DNA from 2 places in the Pseudomonas sp. ATCC 13867 genome. Region 2 is predicted to be linked to the other one. Evidence: riboswitches for the same ligand, from Rfam matches in the RefSeq annotation. Region 2 holds a riboswitch; the other holds the start of a gene.
What was found. A riboswitch is a leader RNA that binds a small molecule or an ion and turns the genes downstream of it on or off. The one in region 2 is predicted to bind manganese.
Positions count from the first base shown of each region.

Region 1 (11,406 bases), 240 kb from region 2:
CGATCAGCCGCCGCGTTTCGAACAGCGAACGGATCTCCTCGTCGCTGGGGAGCGACACCCAGGCACCCTTGTTGAGCGCGCTGGAGACCAGCCCGTCCGCTTCCAGATGTTTCAGCGCCGCGCGCACCGAAGTGCGGCTGACCTTGAACAATTCCGCCAGCGCCGCCTCGCCCAGCTTCATGCCGGGGCGCAGGGTGCGCTTGCTGATGGCCTCGTAAACCCCTTGGTAGACGCGTTCCACCGTGGACTCGGGGTGTTTCTCCGTCATGACCGACTCCGCCTCTTGCTTGACCCAGGAAAGGATGCCGCAAACCGTCCGTGCAAAACCTGTTGCGGAAGAAAAATAAACTCGTTGGTCGATGTCCGTCGGGTCAGCAAACGCTCCACCGACGCGCCCCGCCTCAACGAGGTCTCCACCTTGCTGGGGACGTCGGGTTGCGGCAAGACCGCGCTGCTGCGCAGCAGCGCCGGCGTCGAGAACGTCACCTCCGGCGACATCCTCATCGGCGGCGAGCAGGTCAACGACCTGCCGTCATATCGCCGCCGCATCAGCAGCGTGTTCCAGAGCTGCGCGCTGTCCCCGTACATGTCGGTGAGCAGTGCCATCGCCTATCCCAACGGCATCTGGTCCAGGCTCTAGGGCTGACGAGCCGCTTTCGCTTTTCTTCGGAGCGAGCTTGCTCGCGAACGGATTCTGCTCCGCCACCGGAGTCATGCAGCTCGCGAGCAAGCTCCTGCAACAAGATGCGCATTGGCACATCGATGGAGCACGAAAAACGCCCGGCAACTCATTGCCGCACTCCCTTTCACGCCGCCATGTCGGAAGTTTCTGCCTGCACCTGGTGGAGGCGCCGCATTGGAACCACTTCCCCTATTCGTCAGCCTTGTTCGTTTCCTCGGGACGAGAAGGCAACCATGTCGAACGGGTTGAGCAGTGAGGTGCGCTGGCACGAACAGAAGGTCACGACGCAGATGCGCGCCGAGGTCATGCAGCAGCGCGGAGCATGCATCTGGTTCACGGGCCTGTCGGGAGCCGGCAAGTCGACGCTTGCCAATGCGCTGGACGTGGCGCTGTATGCGGCCGGCAGGAAGACTTATCTGCTCGATGGCGACAACGTGCGCCACGGGCTCTGCCGTGATCTGGGCATGGCAGAGGCGGACCGGGCGGAAAATATCCGGCGCGCAGGCGAAGTGGCGAAACTCATGGTGGACGCCGGCCTGATCGTGCTCTGCGCCTTCATCTCGCCGTACCGGCGCGACCGCGAGCGACTGCGGGCGCAGTTCCAGCCGGGGCAGTTCGTCGAAGTCCATGTTTCCACGCCACTCGATCTCTGCGAGCAGCGTGATCCCAAGGGGCTGTACAGCAAGGCGCGACAGGGGCTGATCAGCGATTTCACCGGCATCGATTCCCCCTATGAAGTGCCGCCTGCGCCGGAGTTCGTCGTTGATACCAGCCTGGAGCCGCTGGACCTGTCCATTCGACGATTGCTCGGCGCCTGCGCGTACTGAGGCGCCCGTTGGCGCACGCTGGAGCGTAATGCGCAGGAGCGCGAGCAGGCGTCGGCGGAAAGGAACATCGAACGACCACTGAACCGTCGCCCAGCCAGAGCCGCCTGAAGCTGCCAAACGCCGCGTAAACGGCTAGGCTAGGGCGGTTCCCTCATCGACGGATACCGCCATGAGCCAGTCGCTCGACACCCTCTCCGATTTCGAACCCCTGAGTGCCGTGGATGCCCGCGTTCTCGGGTGCCTGATCGAAAAGCAGCTCACCACCCCCGAAGCCTACCCGCTGACCCTTAACGCCCTGGTTACCGCGTGCAACCAGAAGACCAGCCGCGACCCGGTGATGAACCTCACCCCCGGCCAGGTCGGCCAGTCCCTGCGCCATCTGGAAGGGCGCGAGATGACCCGCCTGGTCATGGGCAGCCGCGCCGACCGCTGGGAGCAGCGCTTGGACAAGGCGCTGGAACTGGTCAAGCCGCAGGTCATCCTGCTCGGCCTGCTGTTCCTGCGCGGCCCACAGACTCTCAACGAGCTGCTCACCCGTAGCCAGCGCATGCACGACTTCGACGACACCGAGGAAGTCCGCCACCAGCTCGAACGCCTCGCCGGACGTGGCATGGCCGTGCAACTGGAGCGCCTGAGCGGCCAGCGCGAAGACCGCTACATGCACCTGCTGGGTACCGAGGAAGACCGCGAGGCCGCCATCGCCGCCAGCGGCAGCCGCGCCTCCAGCGAGCGCAGTGACGGCGGCGGGCACGACGAGTCCCGCCTGGTCGAGCTGGAGGCTCGCATCGCCGCCCTGGAGGAGCGTCTTGCCCTGCTGGAACTGGGTGTCTCGCGGGATTGAGTCAGGTCTTTTCCACTGGCCGGTCGACTTTGGTCGGCCAGCCATCCGACTAATCAAGCGTTAACATTCGGCGTCGATAGTCACAGCTTTACCCGCTATACCCGGAGTTCACCATGAGTCGTCGAAAACCCTCCCAGGCCCAGTTGACCGCCGTGCTCAGCCAGCTTTCGGAAATCGACTTCAAATCCGTGAACGAGCTCACCGGGCATCGCGAGAGCAATCTCCTCGCCATTCGCGCACTGTTCCGCCAGGGGCTGATCAAGGGGGTGCTGATCGATGATCCGTTCGGGGCCGAAGACGACGCGGGCCCCTTGCTCCACAGTGCGGAACGGCTGCGCCTGGCCCGGCGCCTGAAGGAGGCCGTTGTCGTTGTGGAGGCTCCGGAGGAGTTGGTGCGCTGGGGAGCCTTGCTGGTCTAGCGCCTGCTTCCCTGTCTGCATACCGTGGCTCGCTCATTTCGCGGAACGGGTCGACTACGTATTGAGTACGGTATTGGCCAAGCCTGTGGCTTCGTCCCTGCCGCAAGCTGGCGCTGTAACGAAAAAGCCCCTGAAGTTCGCTAGGAAAATCAGGGGCTTCTCGTCTTGCGTTTGGTGGAGCCGGGGGGATTTGAACCCCCGTCCGCCAGTTCTCCGCTGTCGGTTCTACATGCTTAGCCATCTCTACTGAGTTAACTCCGCGCCGCCCGAGTGGCAGGGTGCTTGGAGCGAGCTGTATGAGTTTTAGCCGTTACGTCTACAGCGAACTTGGCGGCGATCCTGTTCTATATGACAGACCTAATCGTCGGGTTTACAGGCATCCCCTAGGGTCTGCTAGCGGCACTTAGGCTGCTAGGGCGTAGTTGTCGTCGTTGGCAACTATAAAGTTGTGGCAGCTGATTTACGAGAACTGTCACCTACTCGGCATGCCCCTCGAGTTTTGTTACCGGCGTCGAATCCTAATCGGCCCCAAAACCTTTGAAGGTCGTGACCATTCTACGGTAAAGCCGCCCCGAGGTCCAACCAGGGCGGTGCAAACCATTGTCAGGTCAGGAATTTCAGTACGGCTTCGGCCACGGCTTCGGAGGAGGCGGGGTTCTGGCCGGTGATCAGTCCCCGGTCGACTTCGACGTGGCTCTGCCAGTCGGGGCCTTTGCTGTAGCGGGCGCCGTTGGCCTTGAGCATGTCCTGGACGAGGAACGGCACCACGTCGGTGAGGCCCACCGCTTCCTCCTCGTTGTTGCTGAAGCCGGTGACATGCCGGCCCTGCACCAGTGGACAGCCGTCCAGGCCGCGCGGATGGCGGAATACGGCGGGGGCGTGGCAGACGGCGGAAACGGGTTTGCCGCTGGAGTGGAAGGCTTCGATCAGCGCCACCGAGGTGCGGTCCTCGGCCAGGTCCCAGAGCGGGCCGTGACCGCCGGGATAGAAGAGGGCGTCGTAGTCGTCGGCCTGTACCTCGCTGAGCTTCACGGTGTTGGCCAGCGCGACCTGCGCATCGCTGTCCTGGCGGAAGCGGCGGGTGGCCGGGGTCTGCGCGTCCTCTGCGTCGCTCTTGGGGTCGAGCGGTGGCTGGCCGCCCTTGGGCGAGGCCAGGGTCAGGGTGGCGCCGGCATCCTTGAACACGTAGTAGGGAGCGGCGAACTCCTCGAGCCAGAAGCCGGTTTTTCTGCCGGTGCTGCCGAGCTGGTCGTGGGAGGTCAGGACTACCAGGATTTTCATGCTCACTCCTTCGGCGTATCTCGATGACAAGGGGCTGCCGCAGCATCGGCAGCCCAGACTGGTCAGTGTAGGCGGTACGCCGCAGGCGTCAGCGTGACAGGGTGATGCCCAGATAGGCGGCGTACAGCACGCCGTTCAGCAGCAGCACCCAGACCGGCAGTCCATCGCGCTGCGCATTGAGACGCAGCCAGAGCGTGGCGCCGAGGGTGATCAGTACGCCGGTGAGCACTTCGATGCGCGGTTGCCAGGGGGTGAGCAGGATGCCGATGGCGGGCAGCAGGGTGCCCTGGAACACCATCGCGCCGCTGATGTTGCCGAAGGCCAGGGTGTCCTTGCCGCGGCGGACCCAGAGGATGCTGTTGATCTTCTCCGGCAACTCGGTGGCAATCGGGATGATCAGCAGCGACAGCAGCAGGGCGGAGAGGCCCAGCAGGTGTGACAGTCCCTCCACTCCGTGGATGAAGCCCTTCGCTCCCAGCACCAGCAAGCCAAGGCCCAGCAGCAATTGCAGCAGGATGGTCGCCAGGTTGGTCGGCAGGCCGAGGCGCGACAGGTACATGTGGTGATCGGCTTCAGTGCCGTGGCCGTTCTCCACCAACTCCTGCGAGGCCCGCAGCGTAAGGGTGATGTAGGCGACATAGGTGAGGACCAGCAGCAGGCTCAGGCCGATGCGGAGGGGCAGGAACTGCGTCGGTACGAACATGGCGATGGCGGCGATGCTGAAGGCGATCAGGAAGAAATTCAGGTCGCGCTGCAGTCCGCTGCGCTCGGGGCGAACGCGGCCGGCCAGCCCGCGCGCTCGCCAGGCGAAGCAGGCCATCAGGCAGGTGGACAGGGTCGACAGCATCAGCGGCGCGCCGAGAATGGCGCCCACGCCGACTTCCTGGTTGAGGTTCACGTTCCGGGTGCCGGCAAACAGGGCCAGCAATGGGATCAGGGTTTCCGGAAGCGCAGTACCGATGGCGGCGAACAGTGAGCCGGTGGCGCCTTCGGAGATGCCCAGGCGTTCGCCGAAGTGTTCCAGCGCGTTGGTGAAGAGTTCGGCGGCGATCAGGATCACCAGCAGCATGCCGAGCAGTTCGAGGATGAAGGTCAGCATGCGCGAGGCTCCAGACGGATGGAGCGGGAGATGAGGCGGTGCGTCACGGTGAAGACTCCCGGCCGGTCCGATACCCATGACCACGCGCTCCCCGGCCGCTCGGAGGCTGCGTGGTCAAAGGTCTTGCCAGGCGGATCGCTGGCGACGCCATAGCCTTGTGGGCCAAGTGTGTTGACGTCGCCCCCGCTCGCATGAGCGGTCGGCTACTCCCCAATGACGATGCGCATTTTAGCCAATCAGGAGCTTAGCTCAACCCGCTGGGTCACCAGGTGTCGATCAGTGGACGCTTCTTGCCCTGGCGCGGAGCCGGGCGTGGCACTGAGGCGAGCCCGCGCAGCAGCCAGCGGCGGGTGTCGGCGGGGTCGATCACGTCGTCGATCTCCAGGTAGCTCGCCATGTTCAGGCCCTTGCCGTTGCGGTAGGCGGCGGCGACCAGCTTGTCGAACAGCGCCTTCCGCTCTTGCGGGTCCTCCAGCGCAGCCAGCTCCTTGGCGTAGCCGAGGCGGATCGCGCCTTCCAGGCCCATTGCGCCGAACTCGCCGCTGGGCCAGGCGACGGTGAACAGCGCAGCGTGGAAGCTGCCGGCAGCCATTGCCTGCGCACCCAGGCCGTAGCCTTTGCGCAGCACCACGGTGAAGAAGGGCACGGTCAGGCTGGCGGCGGTGACGAACATGCGCGAGACGTGGCGTACGGTGCCGGTCTTCTCTGCCTCCGGGCCGACCATGAAGCCGGGGGTGTCGCACAGGGAGATGATCGGCAGGTCGAAGGCGTCGCACAGCTGCATGAAGCGCGCGGCCTTGTCGCCGGCCTCGGCATCGATGGCGCCGCCCAGGTGCATGGGGTTGTTGGCGAGCAGGCCGAAGGGCTTGCCTTCGATGCGCACCAGCGCGGTGATCATGCCGGCGGCGAAGTGCCGGCGCAGTTCCAGCGTCGAGTCGCTGTCGGCCAGTTGTTCGATGACCTGGCGGATGTCGTAGACGCGCAGGCGGTTCTCCGGCACCGCGTGGCGCAGCCGGCGCTGGTCGGCGCATTGCCAGTCGGCGCTGTCGCCCTGGAAGTAGGCGAGGTACTGGCGGGCGATGCGGGTGGCTTCGGCCTCGTCCTCCACCAGCACGTCGATCACGCCGTTGGCGCTCTGCACGTCGCTGGGGCCGACTTCCTCGGGGGCGAACCTGCCCAGGCCGCCGCCCTCGATCATCGCCGGGCCTGCCATGCCCAGGCTGGTATCGCGGGTGGCGATGATCACGTCGCAGCAGCCCAGCAGGGCGGCATTGCCGGCGAAGCAACGGCCGGAGACCACGCCCACCAGCGGCACCAGCCCGGAGAGCCGCGCCAGGCCGACGAAGCTCATGTTGTCGAGCCCGGCCACGCCGACGAAATCGGTGTCGCCCGGCCGCCCGCCGCCCCCTTCCGCGTAGAGCACCAGCGGGATGCGCCATTGCTCGGCCAGGTGCAGCATGCGGTCGGTCTTCTTGTGGTTCATCACGCCCTGGGTGCCGGCGAACACCGTGTAGTCGTAGGCCAGCACCAGGCAGCGGGCCTTCTCGTCGCCGAACTGCGCGGCGTTGATGCTGCCCAGGCCGCTGACCAGGCCGTCGGCAGGACTGCTGGCGATCAGTTCCTCGACGCTGCGGCGACGGCGCTGGGCGGCGATGGCCAGGGCGCCGTACTCGATGAAGCTGCCGTCATCGAGCAGATCGGCGAGGTTCTCGCGGGTGGTGCGCTTGCCGATCCTGTGGCGCTTGGCGACGGCCTCCGGGCGGCGCTCGTCGAGGCCGATGGCATGGCGTTCAAGGACTTCGGCGAGGTCGGCGCGGATGGCGTCGAGGTCGATGGCGGCAGCGCTTTCATGGTCCTGCGCTTCGACATCCGCCGGTTCGACGAACAGCAGCGGGTCGCCCTCGCCGAGGCTGTCGCCGGGCGTGGCGGCGAGACTGTGGACGATGCCACTGGCGCTGGCCTTCACTTCGAACTCCATCTTCATCGCTTCGATCACGGCGATGGTCTGGCCCTGGGCGACCGCGTCGTCGGGGATGACGTTCAGGCTGACCAGCACACCAGCGCTGGGCGTTCCCAGCGCAATGCAACCGGCGGGCGCCTCGCTGGTGCGCTGGATTTCCGGCGCCGCGCCGGCATGTTTGAAGAAACGGTGCGGATGGGCATGTTCCTGCGCGCCGAGCAGCGTGGGCAGGTGTTCTTCGATGTAGCGCGTGGTGACCTGGTTGTCCGCCACTGCCGGCTGGCGCAGCAGGTTGAGCAGCAGCGGGATGTTGCTCGCCACACCCTCCAGGCGGAATTCGCAGAGGGCGCGGTAGGCGCGCTGCACCAGTTGTGGATAACCGCCGTTGCCGTGGACGATCAGCTTGGCCAGCAGCGAGTCGTAGCCGGCGCTGTTGCGGTAGCCGGCGTAGCCGTAGCCGTCCACGCGCAGGCCGGGGCCGCTGGGCGGTTCGTAGGCGCTGAGGGTGCCGCAGGCGAGGTGGGGCGTGCCGTCGCTGGCGAGGTTTTCCAGGTTGATCCGCAGTTGCAGGGCGTGGCCGCGCGGCGCGGGGATCTCCGCCTGGGTCAGGTTCAGTTCGGCGAGGCTGGCGCCAGCGGCGATGCGCAGTTGCGCCTGGACCAGGTCGATGCCGGTCACCGCTTCGGTGACGGTGTGTTCCACCTGCAGGCGTGGGTTGGCTTCCATGAACACGAAGTCACCGCTGTCCTCGTCCAGCAGGAACTCGAAAGTGCCCAGACCGCGATAGTCCACGGCTTCGGCCAGGCGCACGGCGGCGGCGAGGATGGCGCCGCGCAGGCGCGGGTGCAGGTTGGGGCTGGGGGCGATTTCCAGCAGCTTCTGGTTGCGCCGCTGCAGGGTGCAGTCGCGCTCCCAGAGGTGACTGACGCTGCGGCCGTCGCCGATCACCTGCACTTCGATATGGCGGGAGCGCTGGATCAGGCGCTCCACGTAGAGCCGATCATCGCCGAAGGCCGCGCGGGCCTCGGCCTGGCAGCGCGCGTAGGCGTCGGCAATTTCCTCGGGGCTGCGTACTGCGCGCATGCCGCGTCCACCGCCGCCGGCCAGGGCCTTGATCATCATGCCGGACCCGCCGGGCAGTTCGCGGAAGAAGCGCTCGGCGTCCTCCAGCGCAGTGGCGCGGTTGCTGCCCGCGGCCAATGCCACGCCGTGCGCGCTGGCCAGGTCGCGGGCGCGGGCCTTGTCGCCGAAGCACGCGAGCACGTCCGCCGAGGGGCCGACGAAGGTCAGGCCGGCCGCTTCGCAGCGGCGGGCGAAGTCGGCGTTTTCGGAGAGGAAGCCATAGCCCGGATGTATCGCGTCGCAGCCGTGCGCCAGGGCGATCTCGATGATCTGCTGCTGGTCGAGATAGGCGCTGGCGCCACGCCCTTTCAGGGCCGCGGCCTGGTCGACCTGGCGCGTGTGCAGCGAGGCGGCGTCGTCCTCGGCGAAGATCGCCAGCGTCTGGATACCCAGCTCGGCGGCGGCACGGGCAATGCGGATGGCAATCTCGCCACGGTTGGCGATGAGCAGGTGCGTCAGGGGCATGGCGATTCCGGTTGTGATTATTGTCGATCGGCAATCGCTACATCTTAGGGAGGTGGTCGGGCGGAGGAATGAACTGCTTTCTCGCGAATGGCGAGAGCTTCGTGGGGCTTATCGGTGCAGGAAACCCGCGCGAGCGCCTCGGTGCGGCAGGCGCACGGGAAATGGGGCGGCCGGCCGGTCCGACCGGCCGTCGAAGCGGGATCAGGACTTACCGCTCTGCTTGAGCAGCTTCAGGGCTTTCTCGGTCTGTGCGATGCAGGCCTTGGTATCGCCCGACTGCTGGGCCTGGATAGCTTTTTCCTGCAGGCGCATGGCTTGATCCTGGGTTTGTGCGGTGCCGGCGTTGGACTGCACGGCAGCGTCGATTTTCTGCAGATTGTCGCTGCACAGGTCGGCGGCGAAGGCCGGCGACGCCAGCAGGGCGGCGGTAATGAGCAAGGCGGTACGTTTCATGGCTGTACTCCTGGCAAATTGACCGGGTTATCGCGGACCGTTCACGCGGACCGTACAGGGTCGACTGCCGGGCTTTTCGCCAGGTTCAGTCTTTTTCGCCAGTGGTTGCCGGCAGCTCGACGCACACGCCCAGGCCGGCGCCATCCAGCCCTTCGTGCAGGCTGATACGGCCGTGGTGAATCTCCACGATGCGCTTGACGATGGGCAGCCCGAGTCCGCTGCCGGCGCTGTCGGCCACGCTGGGGCTGCGATAGAAACGGGTGAAGATGGCTGCCTGCTCGGCCTGCGCCACGCCGGGGCCGTTGTCGCGCACCCAGAGTGCGAGCGTGTCGTCCGTGCGTTCCAGGCTCACCTCCACGCGGCCGCCCTCGGGCGTATAGCGCAGGGCGTTGCCGACCAGGTTGGTGAGGATCAGCCCGAGCCAGACCGGTACGCCCATCAGGGTACAGCCCGGATGGGCGTCGAGGGTGAGTTCGAGGTGCCTGTCGATGGCCTGGGGGGCGAGTTCGGCAATGGTTTCCTCGGCGAGCGGACCGAGATCGATGTGGCTGAAGGTTTCGTGCAGTTCTTCGCCGTCGAGTCGGGCCAGCAGCAGGATCTGCTCCATCAGCGCACTGATGCGCTCGACGCTGCGGCTGACCTGCTGCAAGCCGTGGGCGTGGGCCGCCGGGTCGGCGGAGCGCAGCGCGACCTGGGCGTGGGTGCGCAGGCTGGCCAGCGGCGTACGGATTTCGTGGGCGGCGTCGCTGGTCAGGCGGCGTTCGGCTTCCATCGCCGAGTGCAGGCGCTCCAGCAGCAGGTTCAGTTCGTTGACCAGGCTGTGCACTTCCACCGGCGCCCGGCTCAGCGACAACGGATGCAGGCTCTGGGCGGTGCGCAGGTGGACCTGGTCGATCAGGCCGCGCAGTGGCGCCAGGCCCTGGCGGACGCCGAGCCAGACCAGGATGAGGAACAGCGGCAGCGCCAGCAGCAACGGGAACAGCGCGCTGAACAGCAGCAGACGCAGGGTTTTCGAGCGGTAGTGCAGGTCTTCGAAGACCCAGATGCGGACTTCGCCGGCGCCTGGCGAGGCGATCTGCAGGACACGCCAGTTCACGTCGTCGCGTTGCAGGCCGGAGAAGCCCGGCGGCTGGGCTTCGATTCCGCGCGGCGGGCTGTGGGTGGCGATCAGGGGTTGGCCGTGGTACCAGATGGCATAGCCGAGGGTGGCTTCGCGGCGGATCAGCGGTAGCCCCTCGATGGCGTTGCGGCTGCGGGCGAGGATTTCCATTGCGTCGCTGGACTGCGGGTCGACGGCGTCGGCGATGTTCACCAGGCTCAGCGCGGCCTGGCCGAAGTCGATCATGTCCTGGTCGTAGAGTTGGTTCACCTGCTGACGGGTCAGGTGGTAGGTGAACAGGCCCGCGACCAGCCAGCACAGCGAAATGCCGCCGATCAGCAGGAGCAACAGTCGGCGGCTGAGCGAGCCGACGCGGCGCGGGGCGAGACTCACGGCTGGGAGGGGTTGCCGGGCCGGTCGATGCCGTAGCCGATGCCGCGTACGGTGCGGATCAGGCCGTTGCCCAGCTTGCGGCGCAGGTGGTGGATGTGGACCTCGATGGCGTTGCTCTCCAGGTCGCCGTCCCAGCCATACAGGGCCTCCACCAGGCGGGTGCGCGACAGCACTTTGCCGCGTTGTTCCAGCAGTAGGCGCAGCAGGGCGTACTCGCGCGGGGCCAGGTCCACCGGTGTACCGGCGAGGTTGACCTGATGGGTGGCGGGGTCCAGCATCAGTTCGCCGTGCTGCAGCAGCGGCACGGCACGGCCGGTGCGGCGGCGGGTGAGGGCGCGGACGCGGGCGAGCAGTTCGTCGAGGTCGAAGGGTTTGGTCAGGTAGTCGTCGGCGCCGGCGTCGAGGCCAGCCACGCGGTCGGCCACCTTGTCGCGGGCGGTGAGGATCAGCACCGGCGTCAGGTCGCCGCGCCGGCGCAGGCTGCGCAACACGTCCAGGCCGTCCTTACGCGGCAGGCCGAGGTCGAGCACCAGCAGGTCGAACTCGTCGGTCTGCAACGCCTGATCGGCGGCCAGGCCATCATTGACCCAGTCCACGGTGTCGCCTTCCAGACCGAGCCCCGCGCGAATGCCATCGCCCAGCAACTGGTCGTCTTCCGCCAACAGGATTCTCATCGATGTCCCCTCAACCGGCCTTGTGCAGCAGGATAGCCGGTCGCTCTCGTTTCCGGCAGAGGGTGGCAATGATGGATTAAGAGCGGGTTAA
Region 1 is NC_020829.1:4,749,709-4,761,114, reverse strand. Features, by position in the region: gene H681_RS21340 (GntR family transcriptional regulator) at 1-268, opposite strand, end outside; gene H681_RS21335 (ATP-binding cassette domain-containing protein) at 353-640, shown strand; gene H681_RS26795 (hypothetical protein) at 678-938, shown strand; gene cysC (adenylyl-sulfate kinase) at 916-1,509, shown strand; gene H681_RS21325 (YceH family protein) at 1,679-2,350, shown strand; gene H681_RS21320 (hypothetical protein) at 2,464-2,769, shown strand; RNA gene ssrA (transfer-messenger RNA) at 2,942-3,299, opposite strand; gene H681_RS21315 (type 1 glutamine amidotransferase domain-containing protein) at 3,373-4,050, opposite strand; gene H681_RS21310 (sodium:calcium antiporter) at 4,139-5,149, opposite strand; yybP-ykoY riboswitch at 5,202-5,373, opposite strand; gene H681_RS21305 (acetyl-CoA carboxylase family protein) at 5,412-8,696, opposite strand; gene H681_RS21300 (hypothetical protein) at 8,898-9,149, opposite strand; gene H681_RS21295 (sensor histidine kinase) at 9,235-10,641, opposite strand; gene H681_RS21290 (response regulator) at 10,638-11,315, opposite strand.
Region 1: linked by a shared signal. The riboswitch ahead of H681_RS21310 (sodium:calcium antiporter) and the one ahead of H681_RS20190 (TMEM165/GDT1 family protein) in region 2 are both predicted to bind manganese.

Region 2 (11,406 bases):
GCAGCGCCTGGGTGCGCTCCTGCACCAGGGTCTGGGTCCGGGCCCCGGCGAACAGCGCGTACAGCACCAGGGCCGCGACCACCGCCAGGACACTGGCTCCGGCCAGCGCCACCACGGAAAACTGGATCGACTTGAATTTCATACGGGTACCCGAGTGCTCCAGAGCCTGCGTGTCCCTTCTTATCGGCAGGACCGGGCGGATTCCTTAGCCGGGCGTTGTAATGGGTTGTAACGCGGGTATGCACCGCCTGTTGCAGGGTGGTTGCCGGCCACCGGGGGCCGGCCTACCATGCGCGCTGTCCTTGGGAGATTGCACGGTTTCAGGAGAACAGCATGCCCAGTCTTTTCCGTGTCGCCGGCCTGGCCGCGGCCCTGCTGCTGAGCGCTTGCCAGCAGGTGAACACCACCAGCGGCGGCGTCGTCGGCGTCGATCGCAAGCAGAATATGTTCAGCATGCTGTCCAGCGCGCAGGTTGACCAGATGTACGCCCAGTCCTACCAGCAGACCCTCGGCGAAGCGTCGAAGGCCGGCAAGCTGGACGCCAGCAGCAGCGATGCCAAGCGCGTGAAGGCCATCGCCAGCCGACTGATTCCGCAGACCGGGGCCTTCCGGCCGGATGCGCCGTCCTGGCAGTGGGAAGTCAACGTGATCAAGAGTGACGAGCTCAACGCCAACTGCGGCCCCGGTGGCAAGATCATCGTCTACACCGGGCTGATCGATAAGCTGAAGCTGACCGATGACGAGCTCGCCGCGGTGATGGGCCACGAGATCGCCCACGCCCTGCGCGAGCATGGCCGCGAGGCCATGTCCCGCGCCTATGCCGAGCAGATGGGCCTGGGTATCGGCGGTGCCTTGCTGGGCCTGGGCCAGGGCAGCGTCGACCTGGCCCACCAGGTCGTCGAATACAGCCTGACCCTGCCCAACAGCCGGCAGAACGAGAACGAAGCCGACCTGATCGGCCTGGAACTGGCCGCTCGCGCCGGCTATAACCCCAACGCCGCAATGACGCTGTGGCAGAAGATGGGGCAGGCGGCCGGTGGCGACGCGCCGCCGGAAATCCTCAGTACCCACCCGGCCGACAGCACCCGGATGGCCAACCTGCAGGCAGCCATTCCGAAGGTGATGCCACTGTACGAGCAAGCCAAAGGCCGCTGAGTGGCCCGCCAGGCGCGGCGCGTGGTAGCGCCGCTGTGCAACGTGAACAGGGAGCGCCCGTGAAAATTGCTGTACTCGGAGCCACAGGGCTCCTGGGCCATCATGCCGCCCGGGCCATCAAGGCCGCGGGACACCAGCTGGTGCTGATCCACCGGCCGTCGTCACAGATCCAGCGCCTGGCTTATCTCGAGCCGGAGTACCGGGTGGCCGAACTCTTCGATCACCAGGGCATGGCCCGCGCGCTGAGTGGCCTGGACGCAGTGATCTTCAGCGCCGGCTACTACCCGGTGCGGCCGCGTCGCTGGCAGGAGGAAGTGGCCAGCGCCCTGGACCAGACCAATCATTTCTACGCGGCCTGCCTGCAGGCGAAGGTGCCGCGCATCCTCTACGTCGGTTCGGCCTTCGCCATGCCGCCTCACCCGCAGGGGCTGCCGGGGCACGAGGGGCTGTTCTACGAAGGACTGCCCACCGGCAAGAGCGCCTACGTGATGTGCAAGTGGGCGCTCGACGAGCAGGCCCGCGAGCAGGCGCGTGGCGGCTTGCCCGTGGTGATCGGGATTCCCGGCATGGTGTTGGGCGAACTCGACATCGGCCCCACCACCGGGCGCCTGATCACCGCCATCGGACATGACGAGATGCTTCACTACGTGCCGGGCCGGCGCAACGTCATCGACGCCGCCGAGGCCGGTCGTGGCCTGCTGCTGGCGCTGGAGCACGGCCGGGTTGGCGAGCGTTACCTGCTCACCGGGCACAACATCGAGATGGGCGAGCTGACTGCCACCGTCGCCCGCCTGCTCGGCAAGCCGGCACCCACGCCGATGCCGTTGCACCGGGCACGGGCCCTGGCGACCCTCGGGCGCTGGCGTTACCGACTGACCGGCAAGATGCCGCTGCTGGATGATACGGCGATCGAGGTAATGGCCGGCGGGCAGTTCCTCGATGGGCGCAAGGCGCGCGAAGAACTGCGCTTCGAGGCCCAGGTACCGCTGGAGGACACGCTGGAACGGGCGATCGCCTGGTTCCATGCCAACGACTATCTGTAACGCCCCGTAGGAGCGAGCTTGCTCGCGAACCGCACGGCACCGAGCGGCCTCTGTTCGCGAGCAAGCTCGCTCCCTACGACAGCGCAAATGCAAAAGCCCGGCAAATGCCGGGCGTTTTCATGTCAGGGCAGTGCCTTCTCGGCAAAGGGACGGTTCTGCAGCCCCATCTGCGCGCGGAAGCTCTCCATGTCGAACATGGTGCACAGCTCGAGGATTTCCCCGGTACTGCTGAATACCCAGAAGCCCATCGCCGACAGGCTGAGGATCTTCTCGCTGGCCGGATAACCGAAGGCGGGGCGGGAGATGCTGCCCAGCAAAGTGCTCCAGGTGAATACCTTGCTGCCTTCGCGGATGCATTCCTCCACCACCACTTCCAGGTCCGGCATGGCCGAGCGGATCTCCTCCACCAGCCGGCGGTAGCCGGCGTTGTTCAGCGGCTGCGCGGTGAAGGCGCTCTTGTAGATGAAGTCCGGACTGTGCAACTGCTCGGCCAGCGCCAGGTGACCCTTGTTCCACGTGAGGTCGATGTGCTGGCGGGCGAGCTTCTTGAGATCCTTCTCCGACATGGCGCTTCCTGGGTGCTGGGACGATGGCGCACCACTGTGTCCCGGATGCCGTGCACGGGCATTGGCCGGCGCGCCAGATCCCAGCGGGGGCTCGGGTTAGAACACTCCGCCAAGCTTCAGCGCATGCCACACGGCGGCCAGGCCGAGGACGGCGAAGGCGGCGGCGGCCAGGCGGCGGATCAGGTTCAGCGGCAGGCGTTCGGCGGCGAAGTTGCCGGCCAGTACCACCGGCACGTTGGCGATCAGCATGCCCAGCGTGGTGCCGATGACCACCAGCCAGAAGTGCGGGTACTGCGCGGCCAGCATCACGGTGGCGACCTGGGTCTTGTCGCCCATCTCGGCAAGGAAGAAGGCGATCAGGGTGGTGAGGAACGGACCGAATTTCTTCAGCGCGCCCTCTTCGTCGTCATCCAGTTTGTCCGGGATCAGGGTCCAGGCGGCGACCGCCAGGAAGGACACGGCCAGCACCCAGCTCAGCGTGGTTTCCGAGAAGAAGCTGGCAACCCAGCTGCCGATGGCGCCGGCGGCGAAGTGGTTGGCCAGGGTGGCGGCGATGATCCCGGCGATGATCGGCCAGGGCTTGCGGAAACGCGCGGCGAGGACGAGCGCGAGCAGTTGCGTCTTGTCGCCGATTTCCGCGAGGGCAACGATCAGGGTTGGGACGAAGAGGGATTCCATCAGGCTTCCTAAGGGGGCGGGTCGACTCAGCACCATGACACGCGCCACCTGCCCGCCCCGGGTCAGGTTGCTCGTGTCATAGGTCTTGTCAAACCCGGGCCTGAACGATGCAGGCTTGGGTCGCACGCGCCATGATCTGCGGACCAAGTGTGTTGACGCGTACCGGGCGAGCTGGGCGCTCGCGGGAGACTACTCCCCTAGGACGGGGCGCATTCTGCCCAAGTCCTGGGACTTGGGCAAGCCGGCATGTCGGATCATTCGCGGCTGGAGCGGATATCCATGTCTTCGTAGCGGATGAAACGCGTGCCGTTCTTGAAGCGGTAGCCCAGCCAGATCGTGAGGAACAGCGGGATGGTGATGTAGGTGGCGACCAGCCCGGCCCAGTCCACGTGCTCGCCGACGAACGCCTGGTAGTTCTGTCCCAGGGTGATGATCAGGCAGAGGGTGAAGGCGAACAGCGGACCGAAGGGGAACCATTTGGCGCGGTAGGGCAGGCTGTTCAAGTCGCCGCCCTGCAGGACGAAGGCCTTGCGGAAGCGGTAGTGCGACACGGCGATGCCCAGCCAGACGATGAAGCCGCACATGCCCGAGGCGTTGAGCAGCCAGGTGTAGACGGTCTTGTCGCCGATGAAGCTGGTGAGGAAGCACAGCGCGCCGACGAAGGTGGTGGCCAGCAACGCGTAGCGCGGCACCCCGCTGACGGACACCTGGTTGAATACCCGTGGCGCCTTGCCGTGCAGGGCCATGGTGTAGAGCATCCGGGTCGAGGCGTACATGCCCGAGTTGCCGGCCGAGAGGATCGCCGAGAGGATTACCGCGTTCATCACGCCCGCCGCGGCGGCCAGGCCCGCGCGCTCGAACAGCAGGGTGAAGGGCGAGGTGCTGATGTCGCTGCTGTCGGTCTTGAGCAGGTTCGGATCGGTGTAGGGGATCAGCATGCCGATCACGAAGATCGACAGGATGTAGAACATCAGGATTCGCCAGAACACCTGGCGGATGGCGATGGGAATGGATTTCTGCGGGTTCTCCGACTCGCCCGCGGCGACGCCGATCAGCTCGGTGCCCTGGAAGGAGAAGCCGGCGATCATCGCCACCCCGATCATTGCCTGCAGGCCGCCGGCGAAGGGCGCGTCACCGGTGGTGAAGTTGCTGAATCCGGGGCTGTCGATGCCGTGCATGATGCCGATGATGCTTGCCAGGCCAATGCCGATGAAGATCACCACGGCCACCACCTTGATCAGCGCGAACCAGAACTCGCTCTCGCCGAAGCCTTTCACCGAGAAGAAATTCAGCATGAACATGACGCCCAGGAACACCACGCTCCAGTAGATACCGGGCACGTCGGGGAACCAGAATTTCATCACCAGCTGCGCGGCCACCAGTTCCGCGGCGATGGTCACCGCCCAGTTGTACCAGTAGTTCCAGCCCATCGCGAAGCCGAAGCCATCGTCGATGAAGCGGCTGCCATAGGTGCAGAACGAGCCGGAATCGGGAATGTACGCCGCCAGCTCGCCCAGGCTGGTCATGAGGAAGAACACCATCAGGCCGATCAGCGCGTAGGCCATCAGGGCGCCGCCGGGGCCCGCGGTGGCAATGGTGCTGCCGGAAGCAACGAACAGGCCGGTACCGATGGAGCCGCCGATGGCGATCATATTCAGGTGTCGGGGCTTGAGGGAGCGCTTGAGGTGATGCGGCTTCTCTTTCGGCCCCATGGCGAACGTCAGTTCGACATCGTCTTTGATTCTTCGATTCACAGGTGTCCTCGATAGTCTGGGCGTGCGGCGGCGCACCGTTCCATTGGCTCGGTGCAGTGTAGTGCGAGCCTTCGATCAGCGCCGCCGGGCGCTGTAAATGCGGAAGCCGTCGGCCTCAGCCAGGATCTGACAGGGACCGAGGTGCTGCTCGATCAGCGGTGGGTATTTCAGGAAGCTGTTGGCCACCAGACGTAATTCGCCGCCGAGCGCCAGATGGCGTTCGGACTGGCGCAGCAGGTGTTCGGTGGCGGCGTAGCTGGTATGCACGCCCTGGTGGAAGGGCGGGTTGCTGACGATCGCGGCAAGCCCGGCAGGGGCCGCGTCGATACCGTCGCCGGCGATCACCTCGCCGTCCAGGCCATTGGCGGCCAGGGTCAGGCGGCTGCTTTCGAGGGCGAAGGCGTCGACGTCCAGCAGGGCCAGTTGGCTGGCCGGGTAGCGCCGCTTGAGGATGGCGCCGATGACGCCGGCGCCGCAGCCGAAGTCCAGCACCTGGCCGGTGGGCAGGCCGTCCAGTTGTTCCAGCAGCAGGGCGCTGCCGCGATCCAGGCGGCCGTGGCTGAACACGCCGGGCAGGGTGACCACCTGCAGCGGGCCGTCGGCCAGCGGCAGTTCGTAGCGTTGCGCCAGGGTGTGCAGGTCGGGCGCGCCGGGGGCGCCGTCGATGTGGGCATGCCACAGCTGGCTGTGGCGGGCGCTGTCGAGCTTGCTGGCGCGGCCGAAGACGGCGAGCTGCTTGCTGGCGCGCTCGACGCCGGCGCGTTTCTCGCCGACCAGGTACAGCTCGCCGTCCGGCACGCAGTGGGCCAGGGCGGCGAACAGGTAATCGGTGAGTTCGCGGGATTTGGGCAGGAACAGCACGGCGGCCTCGAACGCGCCTTCCGGCGGCGTCACGCCGAAATGGCAGCGGCCCGGATAGCGGGCTTCGAGCTGCCGGGCGTCGCCTGCGTGCCAGCTCCAGCCCTGGGCCTGTGGCAGGTCGCCGAGCAGGGCGTCGGCGGGCAGGCCGGCGAGCAGGACGCGGCCCTGGAAGCGCTCGATCTGGCGCAGCAGCACTTCGCTGGTGGGGGCGTTGGACATGCGGCCTCCTCGAAAAAAGGGCGCGAGTTTAGCAGGGCTCCAGTGGCCGAGCCTAGGCGAGCCGCACCTCGGCGTTGTTCCAGAGGTCGTCGCCACGCAGTTCCAGGGCGCCCGCCGCGACCTGTTCGCGCAGGCGCCAGGCGGCCAGCAGGTCGGTGACGAACAGGCCGTCGACATAGGCCATCGTCGGGCCGATCAGCGATTGCGCCGGGCGCCAGGATTCGCTGGCGCTGTCCAGCAGGACATGGTCGATGTGCGTGTAGCCGGCGCCGCTCAACTGGCCGTCCAGCCACAGGCGCAGTTCGGCGTTCTCGGCCAGGGCGCGCCGCCAGTCTTCGCCCAGGCGCTGGCGCTCGGCGGCGTCCAGTTCGTGGCTGGCGGCCAGGGCGTTGGCCAGTTCCTCGGGTTTGAGCATGGCGATGGCGTGGCGGTCCTCGCAGCGGCACTGGCCGCTGCCGGCGCCAACGCTGCGCAGGGAGACGCGTTCCGGCAGTAGCGCGCAGACGCGGCGCAGCAGCAGTTGTTCGCTGGCGCTGTCGCCGTGCCAGAGGGTGACGGAGCTGGCGTCGGGGCTGCGCAGCCAGTTGACGTCGCTGGCCAGCTCGATGGCGATTTCCCGTTCGCGCAGGACCTCGCCACCCAACTCGTGCCAGAACGCCGCGCGTTGCTGGCAGGGTGGCGTGTCCACGTCGCCCAGCGGGCCGACGGCCAGGTCGTCCGGCATCACGCGGATTTTCTTCTCCACCAGCACGCCGGCTTCCACCGCGCGGCGCAGTGCTTCGGCGGCGCCGTCGCCGCAGACCAGATGCAGGCTCATGGCGCCACCACCCGGCGCGGCTGGCCGGCGAAGAAGCCGGCGGCGTTCTCGCTCAACTGGCCGACGATGCGCTGCCGTGCCTCGCGGCTGCCCCAGGCGCTGTGCGGGGTGAGGATGAAACGCGGGAGGTCGCCGGCCAGCAGCGGGTTGCCGTCCTTCGGTGGCTCGACGCTGAGCACATCGAAGGCGGCGCCGCCCAGGTGGCCGCGGCGCAGGGTGTCGGCCAGCGCCTGCTCGTTCACCAGCCCGCCACGGGCGGTGTTGATCAGGAAGGCCGTGGGTTTCATCAGGTCCAGCTCGCGCTGGCCGATCAGGTGGCGCGTGGCCTCGGTCAGCGGGCAGTGCAAGGTCAGGGCGTCGACCTGCGGCAGCAGCTCGTCCAGCGCCAGGCGGTCGGCTCGCGGCGGTCGGCCGGGCAGCGCGCCGAGCAGCACGCGCATGCCGAAGGCTTCGGCCAGCTTCGCCACCGCGCCGCCCAGTTCGCCGTGGCCGAGCAGGCCGAGGGTCTTGCCTTCCAGCTCGACGATGGGGAAGTCCAGCAGGCAGAACTGTGGCGCCTTCTGCCAGCGACCCTCGCGGATCGCCGCCTGGTAGTCCGGCAGGCGGGTGGCCAGGGCGAGCAGCAGCATCAGGGTGTGCTGGGCCACCGACGGGGTGCCGTAACCCTGGCAGTTGCTCACCGTCACGCCGTGGCGCCGCGCGGCTTCGAGGTCGACGTTGTTGGTGCCGGTGGCGGCCACCAGGATCAGCTCGAGGTCCGGGCACTGCTCGAATACCTCGGTGCCGATGCGTACCTTGTTGCTGATCGCCACCTGCGCGCCCTGCAGGCGCTCGGCCACCTGCTGCGTGTCGCTGCGCCCGTGCAGGACCAGTTCGCCGAACCGGGCGCGCAGCGGCGCGAGGTCGAGGTCGCCGAGGTCGAGGGAGGCGTGATCGAGGAAGACGGCGCGAGCGCTGTTCATGGGGGTTGTACCTTTGCGGAATGTCGGGCTGTTGCGGGAAATCGGTCTGGCGTAAGGTGATCAGCCTAACTGTTTTTCGAAAAGGCTGCGGAGGCGCGATGTACTGGACGGAATTTCTCACCGTGGCATTGATCCACCTGCTGGCGGTGGCCAGCCCCGGCCCGGATTTCGCCGTGGTGGTGCGCGAGAGCGTGACCCACGGCCGGCGCGCCGGTACCTGGACGGCGCTGGGGGTGGGCAGCGCGATCTTCCTGCACGTCACCTATTCGCTGCTGGGCATCGGCCTGATCGTGTCGCAGTCCATCGTGTTGTTCAACGCGCTGAAATGGCTGGCGGCGGCCTACCTGCTGTACATCGGCATCAAGGCGCTGCGGGCGCGTCCGGCCGGTCCGGCGGCGGCTGAAACCCTCGTCGCGCCGGTCGCCCGTACTGCGCGCGGTGCCTATGTCGCCGGCTTCGTCACCAATGGTCTGAACCCCAAGGCCACGCTGTTCTTCCTCTCGCTGTTCACCGTGGTGATCAACCCACACACGCCGCTGCTGGTGCAGGCGGGCTACGGCGTCTACCTGGCCTGCGCGACGGCGGCCTGGTTCTGCCTGGTGGCGCTGCTGTTCAGCCAGCAGCGGGTGCGCGCCGGCTTCGCCCGGATGGGCCACTGGTTCGACCGGATGATGGGTGTGGTGCTGGTGGGGCTGGGGATCAAGCTGGCGTTTACCGAGCTGCGCTGAGGCGTGGGATGACGCTTTCGCAGGAGCGGGCTCTTTCCGCGATTCGCCGGTAGGTTGGGTGTCAAGCGGGTTCGCGAGCAAGCTCGCTCCTACGGGACGACCGGGATGGCATGGAGCGAAGCGCTACCCGTCATGGCGGATGACGTTGCGCATTATTCGCCCTACGACGAGCAAGGGCATCGCGGACGGAGGGAGCCGTGCAGCATTCCCCATAGGAGCAAGGACATGCCCTTGTAGGAGCGAGCTTGCTCGCGAACCTTCTCCGCTGCGGGGCCGTTCGCGAGCAAGCTCGCTCCTGCGGGGTCAGACCTTGATCTCGGCCAGTTGCGCCAATGCCTGCAGGTATTCCCGAGGGTTCTCCCCCAACAACCTTCGGAACATCGCACTGAACGCCCGCCCGCTGGTGTAGCCGAGCGCGGCGGCGACGCTCTGTACGCTCTCGCCGGCCAGCAGGCGCGGCAGTGCTTCGGTCAGGCGCAGTTGCTGGCGCCATTCCTGGTAGCTCATGCCCAGTTCCTGGCGGAACAATCTCGCCAGGGTGCGCGAGCTGGCGCCTACCTGCTGGCCCCAATCCTCCAGGGTGTGCGGGTGTTCGGGATGTTTCAGCAACGCCTTGCAGATCGCCTGCAGGCGTCGGTCGACGGGCAGCGGCAGGGCCAGGGGCAGACGCTCCAGGGTGGCGATCTCCAGCAGGATCAACTGCTCCAGCAGCGGCAACGCCGGCTCGCCGGGCTGTGCCTGCCAGCGGATACAGCGCAGGATCATCTCCCGCAGCAGTGGCGTGACCGCCAGCACGCAGCAATCGGCCAGGTGCTGCGGGCAGGCCTCGGCGCGGATGAACAGGGTGCGCATGTGCACCTCGCCGGACATCTGGATCTCATGCCGGATACCCGGCGGAATCCACACCGCGCGGGTCGGCGGAATGACCCAGGCGCCCTGGTGTGTCACCAGCCGCATCATGCCGCTGGCGGCGTAGAGCAGTTGTGCCTGCGGATGATCGTGGGGCAGCACGTGGTGTCCGTCGGCATAGTCGAAGCCAATGGCGGCGAGACGTGAGTCCTGGGGGATCTGCAGGTGCATGTCGGATCTGATGACTTTTCTGTCAGGTCTGCGTTTTCCAGACAACCTAGCATGGAGGCTCCTTCCCACCAACCCGAGAGCCCGACGCCATGTCCCGACCTCGAACGATCATCCGTTACATCAACGCCGCCCACATCATCGATCACATGTTCATGCTGATCTTCCCGGCCGCCGTGCTGGGCATGACGCAACACTTCGGCCTGACCTACGCCGAAATGATCGGCCTGTCCCTGGGCGGCTTCATCGCCTTCGGCGCCTGTTCGATCCCGGCTGGCTGGCTAGGCGACAAGTGGGACCGCCGGCACATGATGCAGCTGTTCTTCTTCGGCATCGGCGCATCCTCCATCCTCACCGGCCTGGCCGGCTCGGTGCCGCTGCTGGTTGCCGGCCTGACCCTGATCGGCGTGTTCGCCGCGATCTACCACCCGGTGGGTACCGCGATGCTGGTGGCCCATGCGCAGAACCGTGGCCACGAGATCGGCATCAACGGCATGTGGGGCAACCTGGGCGTGGCGTTCGCCGCCTTGCTGACCGGTTTCCTCACCGCGCACTTCGGCTGGCGCGCGGCGTTCATCCTGCCGGGGGCGGTGGCGGTGCTGATCGGCATCGGCTTCGCCTGGCAGGTGCGCGCCGAGGCGCCGGTGGCGGTGCCGCATCCGGCGCCGCGCGGCGTGGGCGGGCAGAAGCTGTCGATGCCGCGGGTGTTCGGCGTGCTGGCGCTGGTGACGGCCACCGGCGGTGTGGTGTTCAACGCCAGCACCGTGACCTATCCGCGGCTGTTCCAGGTGCGTCTTGAGGAACTGCTGGCCTCGCCGGAAAGCCTTGGCGTGGTGGTCAGCCTGGCCTATGCCTTCGGCGCCGTGGCGCAACTGATCATGGGCCGCCTGCTGGACCGCTTCAGCCTCAAGGGGCCGTTCCTGCTCATGACGCTCTGCCAGGGCCCGTTGCTGGTGGCGCTGGCCTATGTCTCCGGCTGGCCGCTGGCGGTGGTCGGCGCGCTGTTCATGTTCGCGGTGTTCGGCCAGGTGACGGTGAACGACGCGATGGTCGCCAATTTCGTCGCGCCGCAATGGCAGGCGCGGGTGTTCGCCTTGCGCTATTTCGTGTCCTTCGGCGCCAGCGCGGCGGCGATTCCGCTGATCAGCTACATCGAGCCGCGCCAGGGGCTGAGCGGGCTGTACCTGATCCTCGCGGTGCTGGGGGCGGTCACCTTCCTGGCTGCGGTGGTGTTCCCGCGCACGGCGCCGCATGCGCCGAAGGTGGCGGCGGCTTAGGGCAGACGCGTCCGTCGTGGACGGTTCGCGAGCAAGCTCGCTGCTGCAAGGAGTCATGAAAAAGGGGCGCCGAGGCGCCCCTTTTTCAGGTCGGATCGAAGATCAGACCAGCTCGACCGCCACCGCGGTGGCTTCGCCGCCGCCGATGCACAGCGAGGCGATGCCGCGCTTGCCGCCCGTCCTCTGCAGGGCGTTGATCAGGGTGACGATGATCCGCGAGCCGGTGGAGCCGACCGGGTGGCCCTGGGCGCAGGCGCCGCCGTAGACGT
Region 2 is NC_020829.1:4,510,904-4,522,309, reverse strand. Features, by position in the region: gene H681_RS20210 (methyl-accepting chemotaxis protein) at 1-142, opposite strand, end outside; gene H681_RS20205 (M48 family metallopeptidase) at 334-1,155, shown strand; gene H681_RS20200 (NAD-dependent epimerase/dehydratase family protein) at 1,191-2,198, shown strand; gene H681_RS20195 (ketosteroid isomerase-related protein) at 2,321-2,764, opposite strand; gene H681_RS20190 (TMEM165/GDT1 family protein) at 2,861-3,442, opposite strand; yybP-ykoY riboswitch at 3,521-3,652, opposite strand; gene H681_RS20185 (amino acid permease) at 3,697-5,154, opposite strand; gene H681_RS20180 (class I SAM-dependent methyltransferase) at 5,272-6,276, opposite strand; gene H681_RS20175 (DUF1835 domain-containing protein) at 6,329-7,093, opposite strand; gene H681_RS20170 (2-hydroxyacid dehydrogenase) at 7,090-8,055, opposite strand; gene H681_RS20165 (LysE family translocator) at 8,154-8,783, shown strand; gene H681_RS20160 (AraC family transcriptional regulator) at 9,087-9,863, opposite strand; gene H681_RS20155 (MFS transporter) at 9,953-11,137, shown strand; gene H681_RS20150 (acetyl-CoA C-acyltransferase) at 11,240-11,406, opposite strand, start outside.